Regions from separate parts of the Kocuria oxytropis genome, predicted to be linked through region 2. Evidence: riboswitches for the same ligand, from Rfam matches in the RefSeq annotation. Region 2 holds a riboswitch; each other region holds the start of a gene.
The links. Region 2 has a riboswitch for S-adenosylmethionine ahead of QYM41_RS08055 (MetQ/NlpA family ABC transporter substrate-binding protein). Riboswitches for the same ligand answer to the same signal wherever they lie in the genome.
Positions count from the first base shown of each region.

Region 1: another riboswitch for S-adenosylmethionine. It lies ahead of QYM41_RS01465 (methylenetetrahydrofolate reductase); the one in region 2 lies ahead of QYM41_RS08055 (MetQ/NlpA family ABC transporter substrate-binding protein).
Region 3: another riboswitch for S-adenosylmethionine. It lies ahead of QYM41_RS01290 (cobalamin-independent methionine synthase II family protein); the one in region 2 lies ahead of QYM41_RS08055 (MetQ/NlpA family ABC transporter substrate-binding protein).

Region 1 covers NZ_JAVFXA010000001.1:312,144-315,404, reverse strand. The annotation lists gene metE (5-methyltetrahydropteroyltriglutamate--homocysteine S-methyltransferase) at 1-850, opposite strand, end outside; gene QYM41_RS01465 (methylenetetrahydrofolate reductase) at 989-1,915, opposite strand; SAM riboswitch class I at 1,987-2,093, opposite strand; gene QYM41_RS01460 (glycosyltransferase) at 2,298-3,261, shown strand, end outside.
Region 2 covers NZ_JAVFXA010000006.1:81,707-84,967, reverse strand. The annotation lists gene QYM41_RS08065 (GlsB/YeaQ/YmgE family stress response membrane protein) at 1-273, shown strand; gene dxr (1-deoxy-D-xylulose-5-phosphate reductoisomerase) at 420-1,694, shown strand; SAM riboswitch class IV at 1,787-1,903, shown strand; gene QYM41_RS08055 (MetQ/NlpA family ABC transporter substrate-binding protein) at 2,004-2,897, shown strand; gene QYM41_RS08050 (methionine ABC transporter ATP-binding protein) at 2,894-3,261, shown strand, end outside.
Region 3 covers NZ_JAVFXA010000001.1:276,096-279,356, forward strand. The annotation lists gene QYM41_RS01280 (IclR family transcriptional regulator) at 1-565, shown strand, start outside; gene QYM41_RS01285 (3-hydroxybutyrate dehydrogenase) at 731-1,495, opposite strand; SAM riboswitch class I at 1,688-1,787, shown strand; gene QYM41_RS01290 (cobalamin-independent methionine synthase II family protein) at 1,801-3,003, shown strand; gene QYM41_RS01295 (cobalamin-independent methionine synthase II family protein) at 3,183-3,261, shown strand, end outside.

The DNA of each region.
Region 1 (3,261 bases), on a different contig from region 2:
CCCGGACGAGGTCGAGGTGCACGGCCTCCACCCCGGAGCAGGCCAGGGGGTGCAGCAGGGGCCCGGGCGAGCCGTAGGAGGTGGTGACGAACAGCTGCGGGCGGCCCGCCGCCGCGGCCAGGGTCGTGTAGGCGTCCCACACGGACGCGGCGAGCTGCTCGGCCGGGACGTGCTGGTCCGCGACCAGCGCCGGCTCCTCCAGCTGCACCCAGTCCGCGCCGGCCGCGGCGAGCTCGCCGAGCAGCTGGGCGTAGACGGGGAGCAGCTCCGGGAGCCGCTGCAGCGGGTCGAAGCCCGCGGGGGCGTCGTCGTCGGCCTTCGCGAGCAGGAGGAAGGACACGGGGCCCACGAGCACCGGGCGGACGGTGAACCCGTGCGCCGCGGCGCGGCGGACGTCCGCCACGAGCCGGTCGGCGGTGGCGCGGAACGGGGTGCCGGGGCCGATCTCGGGCACGAGGTAGTGGTAGTTGGTGTCGAACCACTTGGTCAGCTCGAGCGGGGCGCGGCCCGCGTCGCCCCGGGCGAGCACGAAGCTCGCGTCGAGGTCGAGCCGGCCCTCGGCGTCGGCGAGGTCGGCGAAGCGGGACGGGACCGCCCCGAGCGCCACGGTGGTGTCGAGCACCTGGTCGTAGAGCGGGAACGCGGCGGGCAGGGACGAGTCCCGGGCGCCGAGGCCCAGCGCCACGAGCCGCCGGTGGGTGGCCAGCTGCAGCTCGGCGGCGGCCGACTCGAGCTCCTCGCGGGTCGAGCGCCCGGCCCAGTAGGCCTCCAGGGCCTTCTTCAGCTCGCGGCGGCGGCCGATGCGGGGGTAGCCGGTGATGGTGGCGGCGGGGAACGGGACGGTGCTCATGCGGATCTCCTGTCAGAGGTCATGGATGTCGTGCGGTGTCGTGCGGTGCGGTGCTGTGCTGCGCGGTGCTGCGCTGTCCGGTGCTGCCGGTGCTGCCGGTGCTGCCGGTGCTGCCGGTGCTGCCGGGGCGGCGGGGGCTCAGGCGGGGAGCAGCAGCTCGTCGAGGGGGGCCGGCACGTGCGGGACGCGCGGCAGGTCCACCTGCTCCAGCAGGTCGAGCGCGGCCCGGTGCTCGTTGAAGGTGTAGAGGTGCAGCCCCGGGGCGCCGGCGTCCAGGGCGGCCCGTGCCAGCCGCGCCGCGAAGGCCACGCCGGCCCGGTGCCGCTCGGCGGGGCCGGAGGCGTCCTCCAGGGCGGCGGCCAGGCCCCGGTGGGGGGCCAGGCCGGCCAGCCGGCACAGGGTCTGCAGCCGCCCGGGGTCGGTGACCGGCATGATGCCCGGGACGATCGGGATGCTCACCCCGGCGGCGCGGGCCGCGGCGACGAGGCGCTCGTAGCGCTGCGGGCGGAAGTAGACCTGCGTGATCGCGAAGTCCGCCCCGGCGCGCTGCTTCGCCAGCAGCACCTCGACGTCGTGCCGGAACGAGGGGGACTCCGGGTGCCGGGTCGGATAGGCGGCCACGCCCACGGCGAGCCGGCCGGCCGCCAGCGACGCCGTGTGGCGCTGCTCGACCTCGCGCACGAGCTCCACGAGGTCGCCGGCGTGCCGGAGCTCGCCCGGCTCCGCTCCCGGGTCCCGGTCCCCGCGCAGGGCCAGGACGCCGCGCACGCCGCGGCGGACGAGCGTGGCCACGGTCCGCTCCAGCTCGGCCCGGGTGCTGCCGACGCACGTGAGGTGCGCCAGGGGTCGCAGGGAGGTGCGGGCCAGGAGGTGGTCGAGCAGGGCGAGGGAGCTGTCCCGGCGCCGCCGGTCCCCGCTGTAGGTCACCGACACGTGGTCGGGACGGGTGGGCTCGAGCTCCTCGATGGTCTGCAGCAGCGTGGCGGCGCTCGCGGCGCTGCGCGGTGGATAGAGCTCGTAGGACAGGGACGGCGGCGCCGGCCGCGCAACGGGTGGTGGTGTCACGTTCTTCCTCCAAGGGTCACCCCGAGGGAGGGCGCCGACCCGCCCGGGACGGACCCGGGAGGGAAGCGACAGCTCCATCGGTCCTGGCGGGAGCACCGTTCCGCGCACCCCGTGGCGGGGGCGCGGATGGTTGCTGCGGCGTCGACGAGCCAGGTCTCTCGGCCGCTCTGGATAGATGCAAGGCCCATTCCAGCGGCTGCCCCGCCGGGCTGCCAAGTGCGCAAGCCCAGAAGTCGCCCCGGTGCCGACTGTGACGACCCCGGCGTCACAGGACGCAACACGGACACCGAGCGGCAGCGGGGCGGCCCGGCCCCGTCGCCGCGCCCCGCGGGCGCCCGGCATAATGGACGGGCCCCCGCCCCGGACCCAGGAACGAGCGCCCATGACCCCCGACCCCCGCATCGTGGCCGTGGTGCCCTGCCACAACGAGGAAGCGGCCATCGCGAAGGTCGTCGCCGATCTGCACGCCGCGGTGCCCGGCATCGAGGTGCACGTCTACGACAACTGCTCGACCGACGGCACCGCCGAGGCAGCCCGGCGCGCCGGCGCCCAGGTCCGGCACGAGGAGGAGAAGGGCAAGGGCAACGTGGTCCGGCGGGCCTTCGCGGACCTGGACGCCGACGTCTACCTGCTCATCGACGGCGACGACACCTACGAGGCCGCCGACGCCCCGGCCATGATCGACACCCTGCTCTCCGGGCCCTACGACCACGTGCTCGGCGTGCGCCGGCAGGTCACCGACACCGCGTACCGCTCGGGGCACGAGACCGGCAACCGGTTCTTCAACGGTCTCGTCAGCTTCGCCTTCCGGCGCAGGGTCTCGGACATGCTCAGCGGCTACCGGGTCTTCTCCCGCCGCTTCGTCAAGTCCTTCCCCGCGCTCTCCCGCGAGTTCGAGATCGAGACGGAGCTGACCGTGCACGCCGTGAACGCGCGGGTGCCGCAGGCCGAGGTGCCCGTGGGATTCCGGGACCGGCCCGCCGGCAGCGAGAGCAAGCTGCGGACCTACCACGACGGCTTCCGGATCCTGGGCATCTTCGGGCAGCTGCTCTTCCACGAGCGCCCGTTCCTCGTCACCGGCGCGGTCTCCGCCGCCCTGTTCGTGCTGGGCCTGGTCCTGGGCCTGCCCGTGGTCCTGGAGTTCGCGGGCACCGGGCTCGTCCCCCGCTTCCCCACGGCGTTCCTGGCCGCCTCCCTCGTGCTCCTCGCCGGGGTGTTCCTGCTCATGGGCGTGCTCCTCAGCGGCCAGGCGAAGATCCGCCGGGAGACCTCCCGGCTGTTCTACCTGCGCCTCCCCGCGCCTCCCTGGAACGGCGGGGACGTCCCGGGCCGGGCCCGCCCCCGCG
Region 2 (3,261 bases):
ATGGGAATCATCAGCTGGATCGTCCTCGGCCTCATCGCCGGCGCCCTCGCCAAGCTCATCATGCCGGGCAACCAGGGCGGCGGAATTCTCGTCACCATGGTCCTCGGCATCGTCGGAGCCCTCCTCGGAGGTTTCCTCGGCTCGCTGATCGGCATCGGCGACCTGGAGTCCGTCTTCGACATCGGTACCATCATCACCGCCGTCGTGGGAGCGCTCATCGTGCTCTTCATCTGGGGTGCGGTCACCGGCCGCAAGGGCCGCACGACGCACTGACCCGACCACACCGGTCCCCGAGGCCCCGTCCACCGCTGCCGGTGGACGGGGCCTCGTCGCACCCGGGCCTCCCGCCCCGGGCCCCCGCGGCCCGCACGGTGCCGGCGGGGACCCGGGGCGGGCCGGGGCCGGGGGATACTGGGGCCATGACGTCCCCCGCCTCCTCGCCCCGCACCCGCCCGACGCCCGAGCTGCAGGCCCTGGCCGCCGCCGGTCCCCGCAGGATCGTCGTCCTGGGCTCCACGGGCTCGATCGGCACCCAGGCCCTCGACGTCGTCCGGGCCGCACGCGGGCTCGAGGGGCCGGAGCCGTTCCGCGTGACCGCCCTCGCCGCGGGGCGCGGCCACCTCGAGCTGCTGGCCGAGCAGGCCGTCGAGACCCGGGCCTCCCTGGTGGCCACGAGCGGCACCGGCCAGGACGCCGCCCGACTGGCCGGCCTGATCGCGGAGCGGGCCGGGGCCGCCGGGGCGTGGGGCTACCGCCCGCACATCGAGCACGGGCCCGGTGCGGCGTCGGCGGCCGCGGCCCATCCCGACGCGGACCTGGTGCTCAACGGGATCACCGGGTCCATCGGGCTCGCCCCCACGCTGGCGGCGCTCGGGGCCGGGCACAAGCTGGCCCTGGCGAACAAGGAGTCGCTGATCGCCGGCGGCGCCCTCGTCCGCTCCGCCGCGGCGGCCACCGGGGACCCGGACGCGCTGATCCCCGTGGACTCCGAGCACTCCGCGCTGGCCCAGGCGCTGCGCGGCGGAACGGCCGGGGAGGTGGACCGGCTCGTCCTCACGGCCTCCGGCGGGCCGTTCCGCGGCCGGTCCCGGGCGGAGCTGGAGTCGGTCACCCCGCGGGACGCCCTGCGGCACCCCACGTGGGACATGGGGCTGATGGTGACCACCAACTCGGCGACCATGGTGAACAAGGCGCTCGAGGTGCTCGAGGCGCACCTGCTCTTCGACGTGCCCCTCGAGCGCATCGACGTGGTCGTCCACCCGCAGTCGGTGGTCCACTCCATGGTCCAGTTCGTGGACGGCTCCACCCTCGCCCAGGCCTCGCCCCCGGACATGCGCCTGCCCATCGCCCTCGGCCTGGCCTGGCCGCACCGGGTGCCCGGGGCCGCGCTGCCGTGCGACTGGACGCGCGCCACCGAGTGGACCTTCGAACCCCTCGACCCGGTGGTGTTCCCGGCCGTGGAGCTGATCAAGGCCGCGGGGGAGCGGGGCGGGACCTTCCCCGCGGTGTTCAACGCCGCCAACGAGGAGGCGGTGCACGCCTTCCACGACGGCCGGATCCGCTTCCCGGCCATCGTGGACACGGTCGAGGCGGTGCTGGAGGAGCACGACGGGTCCGGGGAGCCGGACCTGGAGGCGGTCCTCGAGGCCGAGCGCTGGGCACGGTGCCGCGCCCAGGAGGTCCTGGCCGGCTGACCCGGCCGCCGGCTCCGGCGCTCCCGGGTCCCGCCTCCCGCGCTCCCGGCCCGGCGCCGCGAGCGGGCGCGTCCGTGCTAGTCTGTCGGCCGGATGACGAGTCCCAGCACCGAGCCCTGGCTTGCTGGGCGGCAACCCTCTCCCGTAGTGGGGTGCCCCAGGTGAACCATCCGGCCACGGCCGAGGACGGCCGGCGGCAAGTACGGCTCGACGCCTGCCGCGCCCTTCCGCGCGCCGATCGGCCGTCGCCGCCGGTCCCCGGCCCCGGTGAAGACCTCCGACACCAACGGACCCACGGAAAGGCACCACATGCGATCGCAGCGCCTCCCCCTCCTCGCACTGGCCACGACCCTCGGCCTCACCCTCACCGCCTGCGGCGGCTCCGCCGGGGAGTCCTCCGGCGAGGGTGTCCTGGCCGACGACAAGGTCACCATCGGCGTGGTGGGCACCGACCCGACCCACGACGCCCTGAAGAAGCTGGCCGAGGAGCAGGGCATCACGGTCGAGTACGTCGACTTCTCCGACTACAACCAGCCGAACCCCGCCACCGAGTCCGGCGACGTGGAGATGACCTGGTTCCAGCACGTCCCGTTCCTCGCCGACTACAACAACTCCGCGGGGGGCTCCATCACCCCGATCGGCTCGACCTCGATCTACCCGCTGGGGCTGTACTCCAACCAGTACGAATCCGTGGAGCAGTTCCAGAAGGGCGACGAGATCGCCGTGCCCAACGACGCCGTGAACCTCTCCCGCGCGCTGCTCGTGCTCGAGTCCGCCGGCCTCGTGGAGCTGACCTCGGACACCCTCATCCCCACCGAGCTCGACGTCGACACCGAGGCCTCCACGGTGAAGGTCACGCCCGTCTCGGCGGAGCAGACGGTGCTGTCCCTGGACTCGGTGGCCGGCTCGGTCATCAACAACGACTTCCTGTCCCGGGCGGACATCGACCCGAAGTCGGCGCTCGCCCAGGACGACCCCGAGGCCGAGGGCTCCCGGGCCTACGTCAACCTCTTCACCACGACGGAGGAGCTCGCCGACGACGAGACCCTGCGGAAGGTCGCGGCCCTCTACCACGAGCAGCCCGTGATCGACGCCGAGATGGAGGAGACCAAGGGCACCGCCGTGCCGCTGCAGCTCGAGCCGGAGGAGCTGCAGGACCTCACCCAGCGCTACCAGCAGGAGCTGAAGGACCAGCAGCAGTGAGCGCGGAGGGACCCACCGGGCCGTCCCCGTCCGGGCGCCCCGAGGAGGTGCTCGTCCGCTTCGAGAACGTCTCCAAGACCTTCCGCACCGGCACGGGCCGGGCGGCCCGCGAGGTGGTGGCGGTCGACGACGTCAGCCTCGAGGTCCGCCGCGGCGAGATCTTCGGCGTGATCGGCTACTCGGGGGCGGGCAAGTCCACCCTCGTGCGCCTGATCAACGGGCTCGAGCCGGTGACCTCCGGGTCCCTGACCGTGGAGGGGTTCGAGGTGGCCGGCCGGCGCGAGACGGAGCTGGCGCCCGTGCGGCAGGAGATCGGCATGATCTTCCAGCAGTTCAACCTCTTCACCTCCCGGACCGTGGCCGG
Region 3 (3,261 bases), on a different contig from region 2:
TCCGGAGCTGTACGTGCTGGGCGCCGTGGCGGCCCACCGCTACCCGATCCGGGAACTGGCCGGGCCCTCGCTGCGCCGGCTCGCGGAGGCCACCGGCGAGAGCGCGTTCCTCTCGGCCCGCCGCGGGCTGGAGACGGTCTGCCTCGCCCGGGTCGAGGGCGCGTTCCCCATCCGCTCGCACGTCCTCTACGAGGGCCTGCGGCTGCCCCTGGGCGTCGCCTCGGCGGGGCTCGCGATCCTGGCCCACCTCCCGGACCCGGAGGTGGAGCGGGTCCTCGCGGCCACCGCCGGGGCACGCGCCGGGTGGGGGCCGCTGCACACGCCCGAGCGGATCCGCGAGCTGCTCGCGGACGTGCGGCGGGAGGGCTTTGCGGTGAACCCCGGGCTGATCGTGGAGGGCAGCTGGGGCATGGCCGCCGCGGTCTTCGACGCCACGGGGGCCCCGGTCTACGCCCTGAGCCTCACGGGCATCGAGCCGCGGTTCACCGGTGAGCGCCGTCAGCCCCTGGGACGGGCCCTGCTCACGGAGGCCCACCGGCTCTCCCGGGAGCTGGGCCACCGCTGAACGTCCCGGTCCGGCCGGGCCGCCGGGAGTGCCCGGGATTCCGGGGCCTGCGGACCGGCGGGACCGGCGAGACCGGCGGAACCGGGCCGATTGCCGCCCGGATGCCGGCCCGCCCGGATGCCGCCCGGGCCAGGCACGGCGGCCCGCCGCCGGGCGGGGCGGGGCTCAGCGGGCGGTCCAGCCGCCGTCCATCGTGTAGGACGCCCCGGTGACCATGGACGCGTGCGGCCCGGCCAGCCAGGCCACGAGGCTGCCGACGTCCTCGGGCTCCACGAGCTTCTTGACCGGCGTCTCGCCGAGCATGATCCGCTCCACCACCTCGGACTCCGGGATCCCGTGCACCGCGGCCTGGTCCGCGACCTGCTTCTCCACCAGCGGGGTGCGGACGTAGCCGGGGTTGACGCAGTTGCTCGTCACCCCGTGCGCCGCCCCCTCCAGGGCGATGGTCTTCGAGAGCCCCTCGAGACCGTGCTTGGCGGAGACGTAGGCGCTCTTGTACGGCGAGGCGCGCAGGCCGTGGACGGACGAGACGTTGACGACCCGCCCCCACCCCTGCTCGTACATGTGCGGCAGCGCGGCGCGGACCAGCAGGAACGGGGACTCCAGCATCAGGACCAGGATCCGGTGGAAGTCCGCCGGGTCGAACTCGTGCAGGGGGGAGACCTTCTGGATGCCGGCGTTGTTGACCAGCACGTCCACCTCGAGGCTCAGGTCCGCGAGCGCCGCGGTGTCGAGCAGGTCGACCGACCAGGCGCGGCCGCCGAGCTCCTCGGCGACGCGCTGCGCGCCGGCCTCGTCGACGTCGGCCACGACCACGTGCGCGCCGGAGCCGGCGAGGGCCCTGGCCGCCGCCAGGCCGATGCCGCTCGCGCCGCCCGTGACGAGCGCCGTGCGGCCCTCGAGGTCCTGCTGCTGGGGCGTCTGGGACATGGGAGTCCTTCCTCTGGTCCGCCGTGCCCGCGGGGTGAGGGGCACGGATCATCGCCACGGTATGTGATCCGGGCCATGTTCGCGAAGGGCATCGCCGCACGGGAGCGGGCGCCGGACGGCGTCACACGGCGTCATGTCCGTCATCCGGGCCCCGAATGGCGCCGGGCGCACGCGTGCGGTTGGATGACAGGGTCACCATCCAGAGCGGCCGAGAGATCTGGCTCGACGACGCCGCAGCAACCCGGGCGACGGCCCCCGTCCCCTCCGGTGCTACCGCCAGGACCGATGGAAAGGACCGACGCCCCATGCTGCGCAGCACGGACCGCATCCGCACGACCCACGCCGGGTCCCTCCCGCGCACCCCGGCGCTGCTCGAGGCCAACCGGGCGAAGGGCGGCGCCCCGGGGCCCGAGCACGAGGCCCTGCTCCACGACTCCGTGCTGGACGTGGTCCGCCGGCAGCGCGAGGCCGGGATCGACGTGGTCAACGACGGCGAGTACGGCCACGCCATGGCCGCGGACGTCGACTACGGCGCGTGGTGGCACTACGTCTTCGCCCGGATCTCGGGCCTCACCCCGGGGGAGGTGGGACTGTGGGAGCAGGAGCCGCAGCGCTCCTCCCCCGGCCGCGTGGTCCTGACCAGCTTCGGGGACCGCCGGGACCGCCAGGCCTTCCACGACGCCTACACGGACCCCGCCTCGGGGATCACCACGGGCACGCAGGCGCCGTTCCCGAGGATCACCGGGAAGCTGGAGTACACGGGTCACGCGGCCGTGGAGGCCGACATCCGCCACCTCCGGGCCGCCCTGCGGGCCACGGGCGCGAGCGAGGGCTATCTCGCCGCGCTGTCCCCGGGCTCCTGCGCCCGGCTGGAGAACACCCACTACGCGGACGAGGACGAGGTGCTCGCCGCGTGCGCCGAGGTCATGCGCGAGGAGTACAGGGCCATCACCGACGCCGGGCTGATCGTGCAGATCGACGACCCCTCCATCGCGGAGAACTGGGACCAGGTCAACCCCGAGCCCGGCGTGGAGGACTACCTCGCGTTCACCCGCAAGCGCGTCGAGGCCCTCAACTACGCCCTGGAGGGGATCCCGGAGGAGCAGGTCCGCTTCCACCTGTGCTGGGGCTCCTGGCACGGCCCGCACACCACCGACCTCGGCTTCGAGCACCTGGTGGAGCTCGTGCTCTCCATCCGGGCGGGCGGCTACAGCTTCGAGGCCGCCAACGCCCGGCACGAGCACGAGTGGAGGGTCTGGCAGGACCACCGGCTGCCCGAGGGCAAGGTCCTCGTCCCGGGCGTCGTCTCCCACGCGACCAACGTGGTGGAGCACCCCGAGCTGGTGGCCGACCGGATCGAGCGCTTCGCCCGCCTGGTGGGGCGTGAGAACGTCATCGCCTCGACCGACTGCGGGCTGGGCGGGCGGATCCACCCGCAGATCGCCTGGGCCAAGCTCGAGTCGCTCGGCCGGGGCGCCGAGCTCGCCTCCCGCCGGCTCTGGTCCTGACCGGCACCGCCGCCGGCCGGTCCCCGCGACCGCCCGCCGCTCGCGGCCGGCCCCCAGCCGCCCGCCGCTCCCCCTGCTGTCCGCGGCTGCCCGCCGCTCCCGCCGCCCGCCGCTCCCGCCGCCCGTCGTTCCCGCCGCAAGTCGTTCCCGCCGCAAGTCGTTCCCCGAGGAGGACACGCATGACCATGCAGAACACCGACCACGTGCAGACCACGCACGTGGGCTCCCTGCCGCGCACCCCGCGGCTGCTGGAGGCCA